DNA from 3 places in the Blautia sp. HCP3S3_C4 genome. Region 3 is predicted to be linked to each of the others. Evidence: predicted binding sites of a transcription regulator. Region 3 holds the regulator's gene; each other region holds the start of a gene.
What was found. Region 3 encodes HrcA, which represses chaperone genes, less so after heat shock. Its sites were predicted from a motif close to TGTTAGCACTCNNNNNNNNNGAGTGCTAACA; they were not measured.
Positions count from the first base shown of each region.

Region 1: the regulator HrcA is predicted to act here: its motif matches at 4,431-4,461, upstream of htpG (molecular chaperone HtpG).
Region 2: the regulator HrcA is predicted to act here: its motif matches at 4,423-4,453, upstream of groES (co-chaperone GroES).

Region 1 is NZ_JBQHWF010000011.1:90,778-98,664, forward strand. Features, by position in the region: gene ACTNC6_RS11140 (HAD family hydrolase) at 1-475, shown strand, start outside; gene ACTNC6_RS11145 (HAD family hydrolase) at 468-1,271, shown strand; gene ACTNC6_RS11150 (glyoxalase) at 1,273-1,530, shown strand; gene ACTNC6_RS11155 (LPXTG cell wall anchor domain-containing protein) at 1,774-4,401, shown strand; gene htpG (molecular chaperone HtpG) at 4,547-6,622, shown strand; gene ACTNC6_RS11165 (sporulation initiation factor Spo0A C-terminal domain-containing protein) at 6,941-7,276, shown strand; gene ACTNC6_RS11170 (DUF5721 family protein) at 7,284-7,784, opposite strand.
Region 2 is NZ_JBQHWF010000016.1:40,077-47,963, forward strand. Features, by position in the region: gene guaB (IMP dehydrogenase) at 134-1,591, opposite strand; gene ACTNC6_RS13445 (DUF6106 family protein) at 1,736-2,239, opposite strand; gene groL (chaperonin GroEL) at 2,377-3,996, opposite strand; gene groES (co-chaperone GroES) at 4,026-4,310, opposite strand; gene codY (GTP-sensing pleiotropic transcriptional regulator CodY) at 4,728-5,513, opposite strand; gene topA (type I DNA topoisomerase) at 5,796-7,862, opposite strand.
Region 3 is NZ_JBQHWF010000003.1:132,645-140,531, forward strand. Features, by position in the region: gene uvrB (excinuclease ABC subunit UvrB) at 1-1,835, shown strand, start outside; gene hrcA (heat-inducible transcriptional repressor HrcA) at 2,203-3,243, shown strand; gene grpE (nucleotide exchange factor GrpE) at 3,261-3,905, shown strand; gene dnaK (molecular chaperone DnaK) at 3,959-5,836, shown strand; gene dnaJ (molecular chaperone DnaJ) at 5,967-7,142, shown strand; gene ACTNC6_RS04215 (phosphatase PAP2 family protein) at 7,290-7,887, shown strand, end outside.

The sequences.
Region 1 (7,887 bases), on a different contig from region 3:
GCTGGTTCATTATGAAGAAGCACGGAAAATGTACAGAGAGAGGTTTGACGAAGACCCGCTGTATAAGGTGACCAGGTATGATGGAATGCAGTCAACGGTAGAGGAACTGAGAAAAAAAGGAATGAAGCTAGCTGTATGCTCCAATAAACCCCATCCAGCAGCACTGAAGGTAATGGATTACCTTTATCCGGGAATTTTTGACCTGGTGATTGGACAACAGGAAGGAATCCGCCGTAAACCTGCACCGGATGCACCGCTTCTTGCAGCAAAGAAGCTTGGGGTAAAGCCGGAAGAGTGTATGTATATCGGGGATACCGGTACAGACATGCAGACTGGCAAAGCGGCTGGAATGTTTACCATAGGTGTATTGTGGGGCTTTCGTGACCTGGAGGAACTTAATGCCAACGGAGCTGATCTGGTGGCAGAGAAACCGACAGATTTATTAAAGATATGTGAGGAATACCAAAATGATTAAACTGATCGCCAGTGATCTGGACGGAACCTTACTTTTGAACAAGGCCCAGACCCTGCCAGAGGATCTTTTTCCTTTGATCAGGGCACTGAATGAGCTGGGAATCCGGTTTGTGGCAGCCAGTGGACGCCAGTATCCCAATATGAAGAGATTGTTTGCACCGGTTGCTTCGGATATTTCTTTTATCTGTGAGAATGGCGCACTGGCAGTGGAAAAGGGGCAGGTTCTTTATCAGGATCGATTTGATAAAGAATTGGCAAATGAGATTCTTACTGCAATTATAGAAAAAAAAGACGCAGAATTCACCTGTTCTGCTAAGGATTATCATTATCTCATGCCAAAAACAGAAAGCTTTCGCCATTATATGGTGGATCTGGTGAAAAATGAGTGCAGGATCATAAACAGTCTGGATGAGATCACAGAACCTATTATGAAGCTGGCGGTATATGAATCTGCCGGTCTGACAGATGAATATGTACGTTACTGGACTGGACAGTTTGGACAGAGATGTACAGTAGTGACATCAGGCAATGACTGGGTGGATTTTATTCCTTTTGGTACGAACAAGGCGAAGGGAATCCGGGAGTTCCAGGAAAAATATGGAATTTCCCCAGAGGAGTGCATTGCATTCGGAGACGAATATAATGATATAGAGATGCTTAAGGCAGTGAAATATGGCTTTGCCATGGCACATTCCAAGGAGAAGGTGCGGGAATCGGCGGCATTCACTGCAGACCGGGTACAGGATATCCTGAAAAAGGTGATCAGGGCGAAAGGAAATATGGAGGGGGTAATTTAAAATGTACACAGAAGAATGCATCAACACATTTCTGGAAAAGCAGGGACAGCTTTTTCCGCAGCCGGTAGCGGAGTCTTTTGAGGAAGCAGAGGCTTTTCTGGAGGACTGCATGGCTGCAATGGTAGATTCTATTGACGAAGTGAGGGAATACCTGGATGACATGGGAGCTGATGTAGAAGGCATGTCAGACGAAGAATTGGAAGAGGCCAGTGAGGTATTTGCACTTCCGGACGGAAAATATCTCATTGTGGAAGGCTGAACAGAAATTTGATATAGAATAAATAAAAAGAGGAAGAAGCTATTTCAAAGAGCGGTTCTGCAAAATAGAACTATGCAGATTGAAACAGCTTCTTTCATTTATGCACAGAAGCAATATGAAATATGCGAATTACATTTGGAAAAACCACAGTGTTATAATAACACTGTATAAAGAACTGCCGATCAAAAATAAAACGGTAGTTATAAAAAGATATATAAATGATAAATAAAAGGAGGATGGCACATGAGGAAAAAAAGAATTCTTGCAGTGCTGATGGCTGTGCTGATGATCGTTACCCTTCTTCCATCCATGGCTTTTGCAGCGGAAGCCGGAGAGCTTGGAGGCAAGCTGAAGGTAAAGGGACTGCCGGCAGTGGGAACAGTACTGAGTGCAGATTATTCCAAGGTGACTCCTGAGGGAGTGACAGATGATGATGTTATCTTTTCCTGGTCCAGACAGACCGGAGAGAAGGAGCTTACCCAGGTAGGTACAGAAAAAACTTACACAGTGACTCAGGATGATCTGGGCTATGTGCTGGTGCTGGATATCACACCGGCAGAGAAGTCAGAATTTACCGGTAAACTCCAGGCTAAGACTCTGGAGGTGACAGCTACTCAGGAGGAAGCCCAGGCTGTTGCTGATAAGAAGGCTCAGGAGGAGCAGAATACAGAAGCCCAGCTGGAAGGCTCTGAAGAGGATGCGGAGTCGGAAGATGCTGAAGATGTCCAGCAGACAGAGGATGACAGTACAGAAGGGGCAGTTCTGGCTGAGGAGAATGAGGCAGAGTCTCCGTCTCAGACAGAGGAAGATGATACACAGAATCCGGAACAGACAGAGGAAATGCAGATTTATACCCAGTCTGAGCTTCAGCCTGACGGCACAGAGAAAACTACAGATAAAACAGAGGATGTTCAGGAGACAGAAGCGCCGGAGGATGCAGAGAACACGGATGATGTGGAAAATGCACAGCAGGAGTTGTCCTATGAAGCAGTAGCTTCTGTAGAAGGTCAGGAAAATCCGGTGTGTGATTTTGGAACTATCCGGGCAGAATCCGGAGATAACGAATCCCAGACAATGTTTGTAGATATCCAAAATACCGGAACAGGTGCTCTGAATTTCAAGGCGATCAGCCCGGAGCATTTTATGGTAGCGGACATAGAGGGGCCTCTGGCAGCAGGAGAGTCTGTCAGTGTATGGATTCAGCCAAGGAAGGAACTGGAGAAAGGTACTTATGATGATACCATTACCTATGAGACGGAAGAGGGGGCTGAGGTTTCCTTTGAAGTGAAGGCTGTGGTGGAAGCGGAAGAAGAACCTGTTCTTGAACCTGATGATTCTGAAGCTCCTGATGATTCTGAGAATCCGGAAACTCCGGACAATACGGAGGAACCAAGTGCAGAACTTGGAAAGTTATCTATATCCACAGATCCAGCGGTACTTTCCTTTGCTGATCTGACAGAAGGCTATACACAGATCAGTGAGAGCCAGACAGTTACTGTGACGAATACAGGAGATGAGACAGTTACATTGAAACTTCCGGAGTCGGAACATTTTGATATTGCACCGGTAGATACACAGGCGGTATATACTCTGGAGAAAGGAGCATCCTGTAGCTTTCTTGTTCAGCCAAAGGCAGGATTAGTCCAGGGTGATTACAGTGATACACTTGTTTTTGGAATTGAAGAGGATGAGAGTGCTGTGGCTCAGGCAGAGGCCGGAGTCAGTGTAAAAGCAGAGGAGAAGCCACAGGTTTCTCTGAAAGCAGATCCTTCCGAGATTATTTATGACCCGATGGAGGAGGGATATAATACTCCGGAGTATGTGTATCGGATTACGCTTACTAATACTGGAAATGCAGCAGTGGATCTGACTCAGCCGCAGGCTCAGTATTTTGAAATCGGAGAGCTGTCTGCAACACAGCTGGATCCCGGAGCAGAAGCAACCTTTACTGCAGTGCCAAAAACCGGTATGACAGCAGGTGAGTACAGCGAATCTGTTCAGGTTACAGCCACAAATACAGACAGTCAGATTTCTGCAGTGGCCGATATCAGTGCTTCATTCAGTGTGACAAAACCGGCATGTAGAATTACAGGAATCCAGAATCCTTCCCACGTGAAGGGAGTAAAGAATGGTGTAGAGAAATCTGCTAAGGCATTGGGACTTCCTTCAAAGGTAGTTATTAATACTACAGAGGGGGAAATGAAGGCGAAGGTAAAATGGAATGTGAAGGAATGTACGTATGATCCATCTGTAAAGCAGGAGCAGACCTTCAAAGTGAATGGAACGGTAGTGCTTCCCGATGGAGTTGAAAATCCAGATCAGATCAGCCTGATCACAGCTGTAAAGGTAACTGTAAAAGCCGGACGTACTGCGCAGATTGCGGATCCGGCAAATAATAAGATCACAGGAATCAGCGCTGACGGATATACCACTCAGTCCAAGATTACATTTACAGCGGTAGGTGCAGGAATGGACAATGAAAGTCCGGGAAAGGGAGATGTGCGTTATGTTCCGGATCACTGGACAGTCATCAATACAAACAGCTGGAGCCAGGCTCCGTATACAGCTACTTTTGGAATTACCAAAGAAGGCACATATAATCTGACTGTTGTATTTAATGCTCAGCAGTATGATGGTAAAAGCTGGAAAAATACGGGAAAACAGGATACAAAGCAGGTAAGCTTTACGATTTCACAGCCAAAGGTTGTAATTACAGCTACTCCTACTCCTGTGCAGCAGAATCCGGCTGCTAATCAGAAGAAGGCAGTGCAGACCGGAGATACCACCAATATCATGCCGTTTGTACTGATTCTTGCCATTGCAGCAGGTGCTATTGTGGGAGTTGTAGTTTACAAGAAAAAGAAAAAATAAATAGGTAAGACAGTTAAATGTCAATGAATTATTAGCACTCATTTTAAATGAGTGCTAATTTTTGCTTGACTTTTAGACCATAAGGTATTACTATATCTTTCAGAGTTACAGAAAATCTAAAAGATATAAAAGGAGTGTGGACAGCATGGCTGTAAAACATGGAAGTTTGTCAATTAACAGCGAAAATATTTTCCCGATCATTAAAAAGTGGCTGTATTCAGACCATGATATTTTTGTAAGAGAGCTGGTATCCAATGGATGTGATGCCATTACCAAGCTGAAAAAGCTGGAGGTAATGGGCGAATATACATTTCCGGAGGGATATAAGCCGGAGATTCAGGTAATCGTAGATCCAGATGGAAAAACTCTGAAATTTATTGATAATGGTATCGGTATGACTGCGGATGAGGTAGAGAATTATATTACTCAGATCGCTTTTTCCGGTGCGACTCAGTTCCTGGAGAAATATAAGGATAAGACAACAGATGACCAGATGATCGGTCATTTTGGACTGGGATTCTATTCTGCATTTATGGTGGCAGATGAAGTACATATTGACACCCTTTCCTATACAGAGGGAGCGACACCTGTGCACTGGTCCTGCGATGGCGGTACAGAGTACGATATTCAGGAAGGCAACAAAACGACTGTTGGAACAGAAATCACACTTTTCCTTAATGAAGACTGCCTGGAATTTGCCAACGAATACCGTATGCGTGAAGTACTGGAGAAATATTGTTCCTTTATGCCGGTAAATATTTATCTTTCTAAAGCAAACGCACCTCAGGAATATGAGACTATAGATGAATCAGAATTAAAAGATGATGATGTAGTGGTAGAGCATATTCATGAGGATGCTAAAACTGAAGAAAAAGAGAATGAAAACGGAGAGAAGGAAGTAGTTGAGATCTCTCCTGCAAGGGAAAAAGTGAAGATCAATAAACGTCCGGTTTCTCTCAGTGATACCAATCCGCTTTGGATGAAGCATCCCAATGAGTGTACAGATGAGGAGTACAAAGATTTCTACCGTAAAGTATTTATGGACTACAAGGAACCGCTGTTCTGGATTCATCTGAATATGGATTATCCGTTTAACTTAAAGGGAATTCTGTATTTCCCAAAGATTAACACAGAGTATGATTCTATTGAAGGAACCATTAAACTGTACAACAATCAGGTATTTATTGCTGATAATATTAAGGAAGTTATTCCTGAGTTCCTTCTCCTGCTTAAAGGCGTGATCGATTGTCCGGATCTTCCTCTGAACGTGTCAAGAAGTGCACTGCAGAATGATGGATTTGTCAAGAAGATTTCTGAGTATATTTCAAAAAAGGTAGCGGATAAGCTTACCGGAATGTGCAAAACAGACAGAGAAAGCTATGAAAAATACTGGGATGATATCAGTCCGTTTATTAAATATGGTTGTATTAAAGATACCAAATTTGCAGAGAAGATAGGTGATTACGTACTCTTTAAGAATCTGGATGGTAAATATCTTACTCTCAAGGATTGCATAGAAGAGAATAAGAAGACAACAGAGACAGCTGAGGAAGCAGCAGATCAGACTGAGTCAAAAGAGGCTGATGCAACAGCAGACACAGACAAAGCAGAAGAGAAAGAGCCGGAGAAGACAACAATTTTCTATGTAACGGATGAAATCCAGCAGAGTCAGTATATCAATATGTTTAAGGAAGCCGGCAAGGACGCCGTGATTCTGAAACATAATATTGACAGCCCATTTATTTCCAGCCTGGAGCAGAAACATCAGGATGTACAGTTTAAGAGAATTGATGCGGATCTGACAGAAGAAATGAAGGGTGAGGGTACTGCTGACGAAGCGACCGCCAAAGAACTGACAGAGCTTTTCCGTAAGAATCTGAATAAGGATAAACTGGAGGTTCATGTAGAGAATCTGAAGAATGAAAATGTATCTGCAATGGTTACCCTTTCCGAAGAAAGCCGCCGTATGCAGGATATGATGAAAATGTATGGAATGGGCGGTATGGATCCGAATATGTTTGGCGGACAGGAAACACTGGTACTTAATGCGAACCATCCACTGGTAAAATATTTGGCAGAAAATAAGGATTCAGATAAAGCCCCTGTAATCTGTGAACAGCTTTATGATCTGGCAATGCTCAGCCATAAGCAGCTTTCACCTGATGAAATGACAAAATTTGTACAGAGAAGCAATGATGTGTTGATGATGCTTACAAAATAATGTGCAGTGATTTTGTGGTTTACTGTCCGTTGGGGAGAGTAGAAGCAGTTTTGTGAAAAATTACGATAGTCCTGGAAAAGTTTCGAAACATGGCGAAAAAACATGGAGAGAACAACCGGGACTATCGTTTTTAGTACTTTTATATTGACAAATGGCGTATAAATTTTTATCATTAATTTGCTGGTATTTTAATAATTGTATATGATTTCTCTTTATAAGTGACAATATTTCCGAAAAACTGAGTATGTCGTAAAAACGCTAAAGGTGTATTACAAAAAATGCAAAAAGGACGACTGTCCAGTTAAGGAGGAAAAAAATATGAGTGAAGTGTATGGACTGATCAGAAAATTGGGAGCGACATCTAAATATAAGGGATATTATTATGTCGCGGAAGCGGTGAATATGGCGAAAGAACTGCAGGAGCGGCCGATGAAGATCACAAAGGATATTTATCCTATTCTTGCAAGAAAATACAGGTCAACACCATCTAATGTGGAACATAATATCAGGACATTGGTAAATATCTGCTGGATCAATCACAAAGAAGATCTGGAACTGATCGCAGGATGTTCCATGGAGGATAAACCTACAAACAGTGAATTTATTGATATTCTGGCATATTATCTGAATAAAACAGAGGAAATGTCAAAATAGCAGGGACTTATAGTCTCTGAAACGGAATATGATTTCCTTCAAGAAATCTGCACAGCATGTCGTCCCAGAGATGTTCGGACTTTTTGTCCAGGGAAAAGGAGGAGTAGGAAACGCCGGCGGTACATAACAGAGATTTGCTTTTGTACTGAATGTTAAGATAAAAATTACATACTGAGGTTGTGGATTGTCTTCCCAGATTCTTCAAAAGGTTCTGTGCCTGAAAAGGAGAGAGCTGGAACACGATTTTGAAGTTCAGTGGTGTGCGCTTACCGCGGATGATGGAAAAACAGTAAGGTTTGACATCGCGCCACAGGGAATATTCCACAGCTTCTTTTTTATATTCCTCTACAGTGTCTGTGTCAAAAAAATCCTGCTGGAGATGTCCGTCAATGGTGAAGGTGTTAAATGTAGTGACGGAAGCTTCAACCAGAGAAAAATTGTCAAATACTTCACCGATAAGCAGCTTATTCATAAAATCCTTAACATCTGAAATAGTTAATGCAAGCATAGAAATCCTTTCATGACTCCTGAAATTACTCTGTTGTCAGTCCTGTAATATCTATAGATATTACAGGTTTGGACAGAATTGTAGGAGTATTTTATTATTATAA
Region 2 (7,887 bases), on a different contig from region 3:
TCTCTGCCACCCATTTCCTGGAATTCGTTTTTTCTATTATACCATTGAATTCTTTTCTTTTCACTATCAAATCCGGTAATTCCACAAAAATACCCCGGCAGATTCACAAGACCTCCGGGGTATCATTCATTATTTATTTATCATCTACACTATAGTTTGGAGCTTCTTTGGTGATATGAATATCATGTGGATGAGATTCCTTCAGAGAAGCAGCGGAAATCTTGATAAACCTACCTGTAGTCTTAAGAGTCTCAATATTCTCTGCACCACAATATCCCATACCTGAGCGAAGACCACCCATGAGCTGGAATACAGTATCCTCTACATGTCCTTTATATGCAACACGTCCCTCTACGCCTTCCGGAACAAGCTTCTTTGCATTTTCCTGGAAATAACGATCTTTACTGCCGTTCTCCATAGCAGCAATAGATCCCATACCACGGTATACTTTATATTTACGTCCCTGATACAGTTCAAAAGTTCCCGGGCTCTCATCGCATCCTGCGAAGATACTTCCCATCATACATACATTTGCACCAGCTGCAATTGCCTTGGTAACGTCTCCGGAATATTTGATACCACCGTCTGCAATGATCGGGATTCCATAACGATTAGCAACCTCATAACAATCCATTACTGCAGTAACCTGTGGCACGCCAATACCTGCAACCACACGTGTGGTACAAATAGACCCAGGTCCGATACCAACCTTAACTGCATCTACGCCTGCATCGATCAGAGCCTTGGTAGCTGCTCCTGTAGCTACATTCCCTGCAATTACCTGAAGATCCGGATATGCAGCTTTAATTTCACGGACAGCCTTCAGAATATTCTCTGAATGACCATGTGCAGAATCAATTACAATTACATCTACACATGCCTTCACCAGCGCATCTACACGTGCAAGTACATTGGCTGTGATTCCTACTGCTGCACCGCAGAGCAGACGTCCCTGCTCATCTTTGGCAGCCAGAGGATATTTGATCTGCTTTTCAATATCCTTGATTGTGATCAGGCCTTTTAAATTAAAATCATCATCTACAATGGGTAATTTCTCTTTACGGGATTTGGCAAGGATTTTCTTTGCCTCTTCCAAAGTGATTCCCTCTTTGGCTGTGATCAGTCCCTCAGAAGTCATGCACTCTTTGATCTTCTTGGTAAAATCTGTCTCAAACTTCAGATCTCGGTTTGTAATGATACCAACAAGCTTTCTGCCCTCTGTAATCGGTACACCGGAGATACGGAATTTTGCCATAAGCTCATCTGCATCTTTCAATGTATGCTCAGGAGATAAATAGAAAGGATCTGTGATAACACCGTTCTCAGAACGTTTTACCTTATCTACCTCTTCTGCCTGTGCCTCGATAGACATATTTTTGTGAATGATACCAATACCACCCTGTCTTGCCATGGCAATTGCCATACGATGTTCGGTAACTGTATCCATTCCTGCGCTCATCATGGGAATGTTCAGTTTGATCTTTTTCGTTAAGTACGTTGTGACATCTACCTGATTCGGAATTACTTTTGAATAAGCCGGAACTAACAGGACGTCATCAAAAGTAATACCTTCACCAATGATAGTACCCATTGCATTTCCTCCCTTGCGTATGTGAAATTAGTAAGTATAGAAAAAACTTCGGCCCGAAAGGACCTTCCTAAATAGAAAATAAAAATAAGGAACCAGTAACTGGCCCTTTATTTTTATCAAGTGTAACAAAAATTAGTTAGCGTGTCAATCCAAAAATACTTTGCTTGGTGCAGTTTTTTTCATTGCCTGGGCAAGAGCCTCATCCGGCTCCAGAATAATCTTACATGTAGCATTGTCCAGTCTGGTGATCACACCAAAACGTTTGTGCTGTGGATTTCCTGATGAATAGTCAAGAACTTTCATGTTCTGGTTCCCATTATAATAGTCCATTCTGTGGGAATTTAACGGTGCCACCAGGTCTGCCTCAGAAAGATTGAAGCTTTTTACCCTCTTTCTCTTTGACTTTGCCATAACCATATCAATGTCAAACTCTCCGTTCACAAACAGATATTCATACTCCACATCTGTCTTCGGGATTACAAAATAGCATGCAATTCCCAATGCAATAGCTGCAATCCATATCAAGGGGGTGCTAATCAGACTGGCAATTACTGCAATTACTGTCAACACAATCAAGCCATACTTTACAATGCTGTCTTTGATTGTGCGCTCCCGTTTTACCAATAATTCTGAATATAGATCACTCATCCTTTATCACTCCTTTTCTTATTTTTCCGGTCTTCCGGATTATTTTATTAGGCATTATACCACAAAAGGGAACCAACGTCTATGACGATGATTCCCTTTACTGTGGTTTATATTGTTTAGACCACGTTCTTTATGGATTACATCATTCCCATTCCCGGGTTAGCAGCCGGTGCCGGTGTGTCTTCTTTAATAATTGCAACAGCAGATTCTGTTGTCAGTAAGGTAGACGCAACACTTGTAGCGTTCTGAAGGGCACTTCTTGTAACCTTTGCAGGATCAAGGATACCTTCACCTACCATGTCTACATATTTCTCATTAAGAGCATCGAAACCGATTCCTGGTTCAGATTCTCTTACTTTATTAATGATTACAGAGCCTTCCAGTCCTGCATTTGCTGCAATGCGGAACAGAGGAGCTTCCAGAGCTTTCAGGATAATGTTTGCACCTGTCTTTTCATCACCTTCCAGAGTAGCTGCAAGTTTCGCAACTTCTTTGGATGCATGGATGTAAGCAGATCCGCCACCTGCAATGATACCTTCTTCTACTGCTGCTCTTGTAGCTGCAAGAGCATCTTCCAGACGAAGCTTAGCTTCTTTCATTTCTGTCTCAGTGGAAGCACCAACACGGATAACAGCTACGCCGCCAGCCAGTTTTGCAAGTCTTTCCTGTAATTTTTCTTTATCAAATTCAGATTTTGTCTCTTCAATCTGTCCACGGATCTGTGCAACACGGTTTGCGATTGCCTCTTTGTCGCCCATACCGTCAACGATAACTGTGTTTTCTTTTGCAACTTTAACAGATTTCGCACGTCCTAACTGCTCCATAGTTGCATCTTTCAGTTCCAGACCAACTTCTTCGGAGATAACCTGACCGCCTGTAAGGATTGCGATATCCTGAAGCATTTCTTTTCTTCTGTCACCATATCCAGGAGCTTTTACAGCTACTACCTGGAAGGTTCCTCTTAATTTGTTTACAATAAGAGTTGTGAGAGCTTCACCTTCTACATCCTCAGCGATGATGAGAAGTTTCGCACCAACTTTTACGATCTGCTCCAGTAATGGAAGGATTTCCTGGATGTTGCTGATCTTCTTGTCTGTGATCAGGATATATGGATCTTCCAGATTTGCTTCCATTTTTTCCATATCTGTTGACATATATGCGGATACATATCCCCGATCGAACTGCATACCTTCTACAAGGTCAAGTTCTGTGTGCATTGTCTTGGATTCTTCTACTGTGATAACGCCGTCTTTAGAAACTTTTTCCATAGCATCTGCTACTAACTGTCCAACAGTCTCATCGCTTGCGGAAATAGATGCAACGTTTGCGATCTGTTTCTTGCCGCTGATTGCCTGGCTCATGTTCTTGATTGCTTCTACAGCTACATCTGTAGCTTTCTTCATTCCTTTTCTGAGGATGATCGGGTTAGCGCCTGCTGCCAGGTTTCTCATTCCTTCATGAACCATAGCCTGTGCAAGAACTGTAGCTGTTGTTGTACCATCTCCTGCTACATCGTTTGTCTTGGAAGCAACTTCTTTGATCAGCTGTGCGCCCATGTTTTCAAATCCGTCTTCCAGTTCAATTTCTTTTGCGATTGTAACACCGTCGTTTGTGATAAGCGGAGCACCGTATGGTTTGTCAAGAACTACATTTCTTCCTTTCGGTCCTAATGTTACTCTTACTGTATCAGCTAATTTATTTACACCAGCTTCAAGAGCTGCTCTGGCTTCTGCGCCGAATTTAATTTCTTTTGCCATGATAATATGACCTCCTGTTTAAACTCTGATTATTTAACAATTGCAAGAATATCATTCTGTTTTACAATGATATACTCTGTTCCATCCATTTTTACTTCTGTTCCTGAATATTTGGAGTAGATAACCTTATCACCTACAGCTACTTCCATTTTCACTTCTTTGCCATCAACAACTCCGCCAGGTCCTACAGCTACAACTTCTGCCTGCTGTGGTTTCTCCTGTGCCTGTCCCGGAAGAACGATTCCGGATTTTGTTGTCTCTTCTGCTTCAACCTGTTTTAATACAACTCTGTCACCTAAAGGTACTAATGTCATGATCTATGTCCTCCTTTATTCTCCAACTAAAACATTCCTGTTACCGTACCTTTTTTGTTATTGCAAAATATCCGGTAACTGTCTCGGCGCCTTGTCAGATTCTGCCGATTTCTGCTAGCACTCATTTACCTCGAGTGCTAATCACTGTCCATATAATATTTAAAACAAGTAAAATTAGCAACTTCACTGAGTATTGTATAATTTAATATATACTCTTTCTTTCTAATTTATACTCGCTTTTTCTTTCTTTTTCTTAATTTCCAAATTATTTTATCCAAATGGTAGAAATCGCCTGCCAGATTTGCGACAATATAACTGATGTACAATGATAAAGACTGCCTTCTATCCCATATTGTTTAAGGATAAAAGGCAGTCTTAAAATTTAACATTTGTTCTCTTCCGGCTTATCTGATGCCATCAGCCTTTCTTGTTTCTCTGAGCCTTGATCTCCTCCAGCTCATCAAAGATCACCTCATTGAGAACTTTTATATAGGTTCCCTTCATACCTGAGGATCTGGATTCGATCACACCTGCACTTTCAAATTTTCTGAGAGCATTAACGATCACAGACCTTGTAATTCCCACTCGGTCAGCAATCTTACTGGCTACCAGGATTCCCTCATCTCCGTCAAGCTCATCAAAGATATGGATAATCGCCTCCAGTTCTGAGAAGGACAAGGTATTAAATGCAGATTTCACAACCTGCTGTTTTCTGTCTTCCTCTGCGTTCTCCTCATGAACTGCACGCATCATCTCCAGTCCTACGACCGTGGTACCGTACTCACTGACAATGATATCCTCAATATCATAAGGTCTGTCAAATCGATACATAAATACAGTTCCCAGACGCTCACCTGCAATATCAATAGGATTAATAATCCCCTGATAGCTGTTTGACACATGTTCAAAACCAAGTGTCTGCAGATTTACATTCTCTTTCGTTGATAAAACTCCCAGAAATCTCTCATTTAATAAAGTATCTACATATCCACCGACCTTATCCTCTATCAGCTCAGTAATCTCATCAACACCCGGACACAAACTGACGCCCAGAACCTTACCTTTCTTACTGAGTACCAGAATATTGGAGCTCAAGGTCTCCATCAGTACCTGACAGATATCATTGAACACCACCTTGCTAGAGCTGCTGTTGTGCAGAAGCTTATTGATCTTTCTTGTTTTATCCAGCAACTGAACGCTCATATTGTCCTCCTTTCGCCTTTGTTATGTTTAATCATATATTTATAGTCTAATACTACACGTTTTGATTGAAAATTACAAGATAAATTTTACTATTTTTCATTTTATTTTTGCTTTTCTGAAAATAGATTTCTTTTCCAAATATTATTCAACAAATACATTTTCCCCGATGGTATAGATTTTCTGATATTAAAGTTAAAAAGCGCAAAAAAACAGAATTCTGCTGATTTACAGAATCCTGTTTCCTAAGCTTTCCTTTTTACAGATCACTCTCTTTTTCCCCGGTCAGTCCTGTGTTTTTTCTTCTACATAACCACAGGTTTCCTGGCTGCAGACAAGCTTATTTCCCTTTTCTACCATATAGCTTCCGCATTTTGGACATTTCTTTTTGGACGGCTTCTGCCAGGACATAAAATCACATTCCGGATTATTCTCACATCCATAATATTTTCGTCCTTTTTTGGTTTTCTTCAGAACAACTTCCTTACCACATTTCGGACAGAGAACACCGATTTTTTCATAATATGGCTTTGTATTTCTACATTCCGGAAATCCGGGGCAGGCAAGGAAACGTCCGTGAGGACCGTATTTGATCACCATGTTCCTGCCGCAATTATCGCAGATCACATCAGTAACTTCATCCTGAATTTCCACCTTTTCCAGTTCCTTCTCAGCCTCATCCACATCTCTCTTCAGATCCGGATAGAAGTTGCTCACAACTGTCTTCCACTTTACAGTCCCTGCTGCCACACAGTCCAGCAATCCCTCCATGGTAGCTGTAAAATTCACATCTACAATGCTTGGGAAAGCCTGCTTCATAATACTGTTTACCACCTCTCCCAGCTCTGTAACATATAAATTTTTCTGTTCCTTCGCTACATAGCGGCGACTGATGATCGTGGTAATTGTGGGAGCATAGGTACTGGGACGGCCGATTCCAAGCTCTTCCATGGTTTTTACCAGAGAGGCCTCTGTATAATGAGCCGGCGGCTGTGTGAAATGCTGCTCCGGTTTCAATTCCTTCAGAGTAAGCTTCATTCCTTTTTCCAGGCTCTGATTCAGTACGTTTCCTTTTTTCTGGTCTTCTTCGTCTGTATAAACCGACATAAATCCATCAAAGACAATTTTAGAGGCAGCTACTGTAAAAGTATAATCACCTGCTCCTATTTTGACAGAGGTGGTTTCATATTTTGCAGGAGCCATACGGCTGGCTGCAAATCGTCTCCAGATCAGCTGGTAAAGCCTGAACTGGTCTCTGGACAAGGATTCCTTCAGAAGCACCGGAGTCCTGCTGATATCTGTAGGACGGATTGCCTCATGAGCATCCTGTATTTTCTGTCCCTTCTTAACAGCCTTCTCTGTTTTTGATACGTAATCCTCTCCATACTGGGCAGTGATATATTCTCTTGCCGCAGTATCCGCTTCCTCGGAAATTCGTGTAGAATCTGTACGCAGATAAGAGATCACACCTACTGTACCGCTTCCTTTAATATCAACACCTTCATATAATTGCTGAGCAAGACGCATGGTTTTCTGAGTAGAAAAGTTCAGTGTCTTGGCAGCTTCCTGCTGCAGTGTACTGGTGGTAAATGGAAGAGGTGCATTCTTGGTTCTCTCTCCCTTTTTCACTTCCGTAATCTCATATTCCTGATTCTGAAGAGCAGCAAGTAGTTCATCCATTTCCTGCTTATTATGAATATTCATCTTCTTATCTGTACCATAAAATTTAGCCTGCAGAGGTTTTTTCTCACCTTGCACCTGAAATTCTCCGTCCAGACTCCAGTACTCTTCAGGAATAAACACATTGATTTCCTCTTCTCTGTCACAGATGATACGGAGAGCCACAGACTGTACACGGCCTGCACTTAACCCTCTTTTAACCTTTGCCCAGAGAAGCGGACTTATTGTATAACCTACCATTCGGTCCAGCATACGTCTGGCCTGCTGTGCATCTACCAGGTCCATATCCAGATCTCTGGCCTGTTTGATAGAAGCCTTTACTGCAGTTTTAGTGATTTCATTAAAAGTAATCCTGTGCATTTTTTTCGGATCTTCCTTTAACGCCTGCATCAGATGCCAGGAGATTGCCTCTCCCTCACGGTCAGGGTCAGTTGCCAGATAAATCTTATCTGCTTTTTTTGCAGACTTACGTAATTTGGCAAGAAGCTCTCCTTTTCCGCGAATGGTAATATATTTAGGTTCGAAATCATGTTCTACATCAATTCCAAACTGACTTTTGGGGAAATCACGCACATGTCCGTTGGAAGCCTCCACATCATAATTTGCACCCAAAAATTTCTTGATCGTTTTTACTTTTGCAGGTGACTCCACTATCACCAGATATTTCGCCATGCTATCTCTCCTAGTTACAATCTAT
Region 3 (7,887 bases):
TCGCCCAGTTAAATAAGCCAACTTTGGTACTTGCGCACAATAAAACACTTGCAGCACAGCTGTACGGTGAGTTTAAGGAATTCTTCCCTGAGAACGCAGTGGAATATTTTGTCTCCTATTATGACTACTATCAGCCGGAGGCTTATGTCCCGTCTTCAGACACCTATATTGCCAAAGACTCCTCCATCAATGACGAGATTGACAAACTCCGTCTCTCTGCCACAGCCGCAATGTCAGAGCGGAAAGACGTAGTGGTCATTTCCTCCGTTTCCTGTATCTACGGACTGGGTTCCCCTCAGGAATTCTTTGACATGATGATTTCCCTGCGTCCGGGAATGACCAAAGACCGGGATGAGGTAATCCGGGAACTGATCGACATTCAATATACCAGAAATGAGATGGACTTCCACCGAAGTACCTTCCGTGTCCGTGGAGATACCCTGGAAATTTTCCCTGCCAACAGCTCCGACACAGCCGTGAGAGTAGAATTTTTCGGAGATGAGATTGACCGTATTTCAGAAATTGATATATTGACAGGAGAAATCAAATGCCAGCGTTCTCATATCAGCATTTTCCCTGCGTCCCACTATGTAGTGCCTGCAGAACAGATCCAGAAAGCAGCCGTAGCCATAGAAGAAGAATTAAAAGAACGTGTAGAGTATTTCAAAAGCGAGGACAAGCTTCTGGAAGCCCAGCGAATCTCAGAACGCACCAATTTCGACATTGAAATGATGAAAGAAACTGGATTCTGTTCAGGAATCGAAAATTATTCCAGACATCTGTCAGGATTAAAGCCCGGACAGCCGCCATACACACTGCTGGACTATTTTGGAGATGACTTCTTACTTATTATAGATGAATCTCATATCACAGTACCTCAGGTAGGAGGAATGTATGCCGGTGACCAGAGCAGGAAGCAGACGCTGGTAGACTACGGATTCCGGCTTCCTTCAGCCAAAGATAACCGCCCCTTAAGCTTCGAGGAATTCGAATCCAAACTGGATCAGGTCATGTTTGTATCTGCCACTCCGGGACAATATGAGTATGATCACGAACTCCTCCGCGCAGAACAGATCATCCGTCCAACCGGACTTCTGGATCCGAAGGTAGAAGTCCGCCCCATTGAAGGACAGATTGACGACCTGATCGGGGAAGTAAATAAAGAAGTGTCAAAGAAACACAAAATCCTGATTACCACCCTCACCAAACGAATGGCAGAAGACCTAACAGAATATATGAAAGAAGTAGGAATCAGAGTCCGTTACCTCCATTCCGATATTGATACCTTAGAGCGTGCCCGCATCATCCGGGATATGCGTCTGGATGTTTTTGATGTCCTGGTAGGAATCAACCTCCTTCGAGAAGGCCTGGACATCCCGGAAATCACCCTGGTAGCAATCCTGGATGCAGACAAAGAAGGTTTCCTCCGTTCCGAAACCTCCCTCATCCAGACCATCGGACGAGCTGCCCGAAATAGCGAAGGTCACGTGATCATGTACGCAGACAACATGACCGATTCCATGCACAAAGCCATCACCGAAACCAACCGCCGCCGAACCATTCAGGAAGCCTACAACAAAGAACACGGAATTACTCCGACTACTATCAAAAAAGCAGTCCGCGATCTCATCGCCGTATCCAAAGCAGTAGCCGAAACCGAAGTCCGACTCCAGAAAGACCCAGAGTCCATGACCCGTACAGAACTCACCAAACTCATCGCCCAGGTAGAAAAACAAATGCGCGCCGCAGCCGCAGATCTCAACTTCGAACAAGCTGCAGAACTCCGCGATAAAATGATCGACCTGAAAAAGAACCTGGATACACTAGACAAATAATGTTTCTTAATCCAGCCCATCAGAGTGTGAAATCCTGCGTCAGATATCTTTGCCGTGCGTCAGCACGCCTGCAGATATCTTCCTTGTCTTTCGCACTCTGCTGAACTGTCTTAAATGCATTATTTACTAGGACTGCTATAGTATCTCTTAGCGTCCGAAACCGCACACAATATTAATAATTTCTCCTAGCGTCCCTTTCTATAACATAATCTTAATAATCCCCATTGTTCATAAAATAACAAAAAATTCACAAAATAATATTGACAAACCCAATCAAGAGTGCTATCTTATGAGCATAAGCTGTTAGCACTCCTAAAAGTTGAGTGCTAACAGCCCGAAAACAAAGGCAGCAAAGGAGTGGAATTTCATGGATCAGGTATTAGATGATCGTAAAAAGAAAATACTAAAAGCCATCATCAAAACCTACATGGAAACAGGCGAACCGGTGGGTTCCCGGACCATTTCCAAGTTTGCAGATTTAAATGTAAGCTCTGCCACCATCCGGAATGAGATGTCAGATCTGACAGATATGGGATATATCGTACAGCCCCACACCTCAGCCGGAAGAATTCCTTCTGATAAGGGTTATCGCCTCTACGTAGACGAGTTGATGAAAGAAAAGGAATCAGAGGTACAGGAAATCAGAGATTTCATGATCGAGAAAACTGACAAACTGGATAAAATGCTGAAACAGGTAGCGAAGGTGCTTGCCTCCAATACTAATTATGCAACAATGATCTCTGTTCCACAGTACAGCGGAAGCAAGATTAAATTCATTCAGCTTTCACGTGTAACACCCCTTCAGCTTGTGGCAGTAGTAGTGAGTGATAACAATGTCATCCGAAACCAGATCATTGATCTGGACGGGGAGATGGACGATCAGACAATCCTGAAATTAAATCTTCTTCTTAATACCAATTTAAATGGCGTACCGATCCAGGATATCAACCTGGGAATGATCGCCCGCCTCAAGGAACAGGCTGGTGCTCACAGTTCTGTAGTTGGTACAGTCCTTGATGCAGTGGCAGATACCATTCAGGTAGATGAAGACGATATGCAGATATATACTTCAGGAGCAACAAACATTTTCAAGTATCCGGAGCTTGCAGACACAAGTAAAGCGAGCGGGCTGATTTCAGCATTTGAAGAAAAGCAGGATCTGGTAGACCTGGTAAAAGAGAGAATGTCTGATACAGAGAACACAGGAATTCAGGTATACATTGGTGATGAGATGCCGGTGCAGACTATGAAGGACTGCAGTGTGGTCACAGCCACTTACGAGCTTGGAAAGGGATTGCATGGCACTATCGGTATCATCGGTCCTAAGCGTATGGATTACGCAAATGTAGTTGACAGCCTGAAGGCTTTGAAAGTCCAGCTGGACGAACTGATTAAGAAAGAGAGTTAGAAAGGCGGTAATAGAGAGTGTCAGAAGAAACAAAGAACACAGCTCAGGAAGAAGAGACAACAGAGACTCCTGTAACAGAAGAAACTGTTGAAAATGAACCTGAGGTTGTAGAAAACGGTGAAGCTGAAACAGAAGAAATCCCGGTAGAGGACGGAGATGAGGAAGCTTCCCAGGATGATGTTAAAGACAGCAAATCAAAAGCTTCTTTCTTCGGCAAGAAGAAAAAAGAGAAAGATAAATTTGAACAGCAGATCGAAGAACTTACAGACAGACTGAAACGAAACATGGCTGAGTTCGATAACTTCCGTAAGAGAACGGAGAAAGAGAAATCCAGCATGTATATCATCGGAGCCAAGGACATCGTTGAGAAAATCCTTCCGGTTGTGGATAACTTCGAGAGAGGTCTTGCACAGGCACCGGAAGGAGATTCTTTCGCAGATGGAATGAAGATGATCTACAAACAGCTGCTCACCACATTAGATGAGCTGGGTGTGAAACCAATTGAAGCAGTCGGTAAGGAATTTGATCCGAACTTCCATAACGCAGTGATGCATGTGGAGGATGAAGAAGCCGGTGAGAATATTGTGGTAGAAGAATTCCAGAAAGGTTACACTTACAAGGATTTCGTAGTACGTCACAGTATGGTAAAAGTAGCCAACTAATAAATTTAGAATATATCAAAATTAATTGAGAATAAATTAGGAGGAACAAGATTATGGGAAAAATCATTGGTATTGACTTAGGTACAACAAACAGCTGTGTAGCTGTAATGGAAGGTGGACAGCCAACAGTTATCGCTAATACAGAAGGCGCAAGAACAACACCATCAGTTGTTGCTTTCACAAAAACAGGAGAACGTCTTGTAGGTGAACCTGCAAAACGTCAGGCAGTAACAAACGCAGAGAGAACAATCTCTTCCATTAAAAGAGAGATGGGTACTGACTATCGTGTAACAATCGACGACAAGAAATATTCCCCACAGGAAATTTCCGCTATGATTCTTCAGAAACTGAAAAAAGATGCAGAAGGATACCTTGGTGAGAAAGTTACAGAAGCAGTTATCACAGTTCCTGCATATTTCAATGATGCTCAGCGTCAGGCAACAAAAGATGCAGGTAAGATCGCAGGTCTTGATGTAAAACGTATCATCAACGAGCCTACAGCAGCAGCTCTTGCATATGGTCTTGACAATGAAAAAGAACAGAAGATTATGGTATACGACTTAGGTGGCGGTACATTCGATGTATCCGTTATCGAGATCGGTGATGGCGTTATCGAAGTTCTTTCCACAGCTGGTAACAACCGTCTTGGTGGCGATGACTTCGACCAGAAGATCACAGATTATATGCTTGCTGAGTTCAAGAAAGCAGAAGGCGTTGACTTAAGCAATGATAAGATGGCACTTCAGAGATTAAAAGAAGCTGCAGAGAAAGCAAAGAAAGAGCTTTCTTCCGCAACAACTACAAACATCAATCTGCCATTCATCACAGCTACAGCAGAAGGCCCGAAACACTTCGATATGAACCTTACAAGAGCTAAATTTGATGAATTAACACATGAATTAGTAGAAATGACAGCTGAACCGGTACGTCGTGCACTTTCTGATGCAGGTATCACAGCATCTGAACTTGGCCAGGTACTTCTGGTTGGTGGATCTTCCCGTATCCCGGCTGTACAGGATAAAGTAAGACAGTTAACTGGCAAAGAGCCAAGCAAGAACCTGAATCCGGATGAGTGTGTAGCACTTGGTGCTTCTATCCAGGGTGGTAAACTTGCTGGTGATGCAGGCGCAGGCGATATTCTTCTTCTGGATGTTACTCCACTGTCACTGTCTATCGAGACAATGGGTGGTATCGCAACAAGACTGATCGAGAGAAATACTACTATTCCTACGAGAAAGAGCCAGATTTTCTCTACAGCAGCAGACAACCAGACAGCAGTAGATATCAACGTTGTACAGGGTGAGCGTCAGTTTGCGAAAGACAACAAATCCCTTGGACAGTTCCGTCTGGATGGAATCCCGCCAGCACGTCGTGGTGTTCCGCAGATCGAAGTTACATTTGATATTGATGCAAACGGTATCGTAAATGTATCTGCAAAAGACCTTGGAACAGGTAAAGAACAGCATATTACAATCACAGCTGGTTCTAACATGTCTGATTCTGATATCGATAAAGCAGTCAAAGAAGCTGCTGAGTTCGAAGCTCAGGATAAGAAACGTAAAGAAGCAATCGATACAAGAAATAACGCTGATTCCATGGTATTCCAGGTTGAGAATGCACTGAAAGAAGCTGGCGACAAGATTGATGCTAACGATAAAGCTGCTGTAGAAGCAGATCTGAATGCACTGAAAGACTTACTGTCCCAGACTGCAAATGCAGAAGAGATGACAGACTCTCAGGTAGCTGATATCAAAGCTGCTCAGGAGAAGATGATGGAAAGTGCTCAGAAGCTTTTCGCTAAAATGTATGAGCAGACACAGCAGGCAGGCGGCCAGGCAGGACCGGACATGAATATGGGCGGCGGTGCAGCAGGCAGCACAGATGCAGGAAACAACGATGATGTTGTAGATGCTGACTACAAAGAAGTATAATGTGACAAATCATAACTGTTCAGTGGGAGAGATTCTCTCACTGAATAGTTGTGCTATAAATCCAGTATCAGGTACTGGTGCAGCGAAGAGACAGAACAGTTGAATATAGGTATAGGAATTAATTAAAATAATGGCTGATAAGAGAGATTATTATGAAGTTTTAGGCGTGGATAAAAGCGCCGATGACGCAACACTTAAAAGAGCATACCGTAAACTGGCCAAGAAATATCATCCAGATGTAAATCCGGGAGATAAAGAGGCAGAGGCGAAATTTAAAGAAGCAACAGAGGCTTATACTATCTTAAGTGACCCGGATAAGAGGAGACAGTATGATCAGTTTGGTCATGCAGCTTTTGAAAACGGCGGCGGTGGTGCCGGCGGCGGTTTTGGAGGGTTTGATTTTAACGGTGCTGATATGGGCGATATCTTCGGCGATATTTTCGGCGATTTATTTGGCGGCGGCGGAAGAAGCAGACGTGCTAATAATGGACCGATGAAGGGTTCGAACCTTCGTGCACGTGTTAATATTACTTTTGAAGAAGCTGTCTTTGGCTGCGAAAAAGAACTGGAGATCGTACTGAAGGATGAGTGTACCACCTGTCACGGAACAGGTGCCAAGCCAGGTACTTCACCGGTAACCTGTCCAAAATGTAACGGAGAGGGTCAGGTAGTATTTACCCAGCAGTCCATGTTTGGAATGGTGCGTAATGTACAGACCTGTCCGGACTGTCATGGAACAGGTAAGATCATTAAAGATAAATGTACAGCATGCCGTGGAACCGGTTATACATCTTCCAGAAAGAAAATCCAGGTATCTGTACCTGCAGGTATTGATAATGGACAGAGCATCCGCATCCGTGAAAAGGGTGAACCGGGTACAAACGGAGGCCCAAGAGGCGATCTGCTTGTAGAAGTAAATGTTGCCCGTCATCCGATTTTCCAGAGACAGGATATGAATATTTTCTCCACTGCACCTCTTACCTATGCACAGGCTGCTTTGGGTGGTACAGTGCGGATCAATACCGTAGACGGGGAAGTTGAATATGAGGTAAAACCTGGAACTCAGACAGATACCAGAATCCGTCTGAAGGGCAAAGGTGTGCCGTCACTGAGAAATAAGAATGTCCGTGGAGATCACTATGTGACTCTGGTAGTACAGGTTCCTACAAATCTGAATGAAGAGGCAAAGGAAGCGCTGCGCAAGTTTGATGAAGCCTGCGGTAACCGTCCGAAGGAAAATACGGATGGCAGTGAAAAGAAGAAAAAAAGCTTCATGGATAAATTAAAAGAAACTTTTGAAGACTAATATTTCAAAAAAATATATCCTATAATAAAAATAAAAATCAAGAAAAGAGGGGAAACCTCTTTTCTTTTTTTGAGTGTTCGTGTATAGTGAATAGTAATGGGCAAAAATGTCCTGTAACCTGAGACCTGGTATGCATATAGGCTGAATATGAAAAAAAAGTTTGAAGATTTTATAAAAAAATATCTTCCGGGATGGGCAATTCTTCCGTTGCTCACCATTGTAGTGCTGAATTGCCTGATTTACTGGGGCAGTGATCAGCTTACCTCGGCAAGATATCATTATGATTTTACCGGTACACTGGACCGCATGGTACCACTGGTTCCGGCATTTATCTGGATTTATATTCTGGCATTTCCATTCTGGGCAGTGAATTATATATTAGCCGCTCAGAGGGGAAAAGATCAGTTTTACCGGTTTGTGGCCACAGACCTGACCATTCATCTGACCTGTTTTGTGATTTTTCTGATTCTTCCGACTACCAATGTGAGACCGGAAATTACAGGAAACTCCTGGTCAGAACAGATGCTGCAGTTTGTTTATGCCATGGATGGAGGTAACAGCCCTTCGAATCTGTTCCCATCTATTCATTGTTATGTGAGCTGGCTGAGCTGGCGCAGTGTTCACAAATCTGAGAAAATACCGGAATGGTATCAGCATTTTTCTCTGATCTTTGCAATATTGATCATTATTTCCACACAGGTGCTGAAACAGCATTATCTGGTGGATGCAGTGGCGGGCGTGGTGC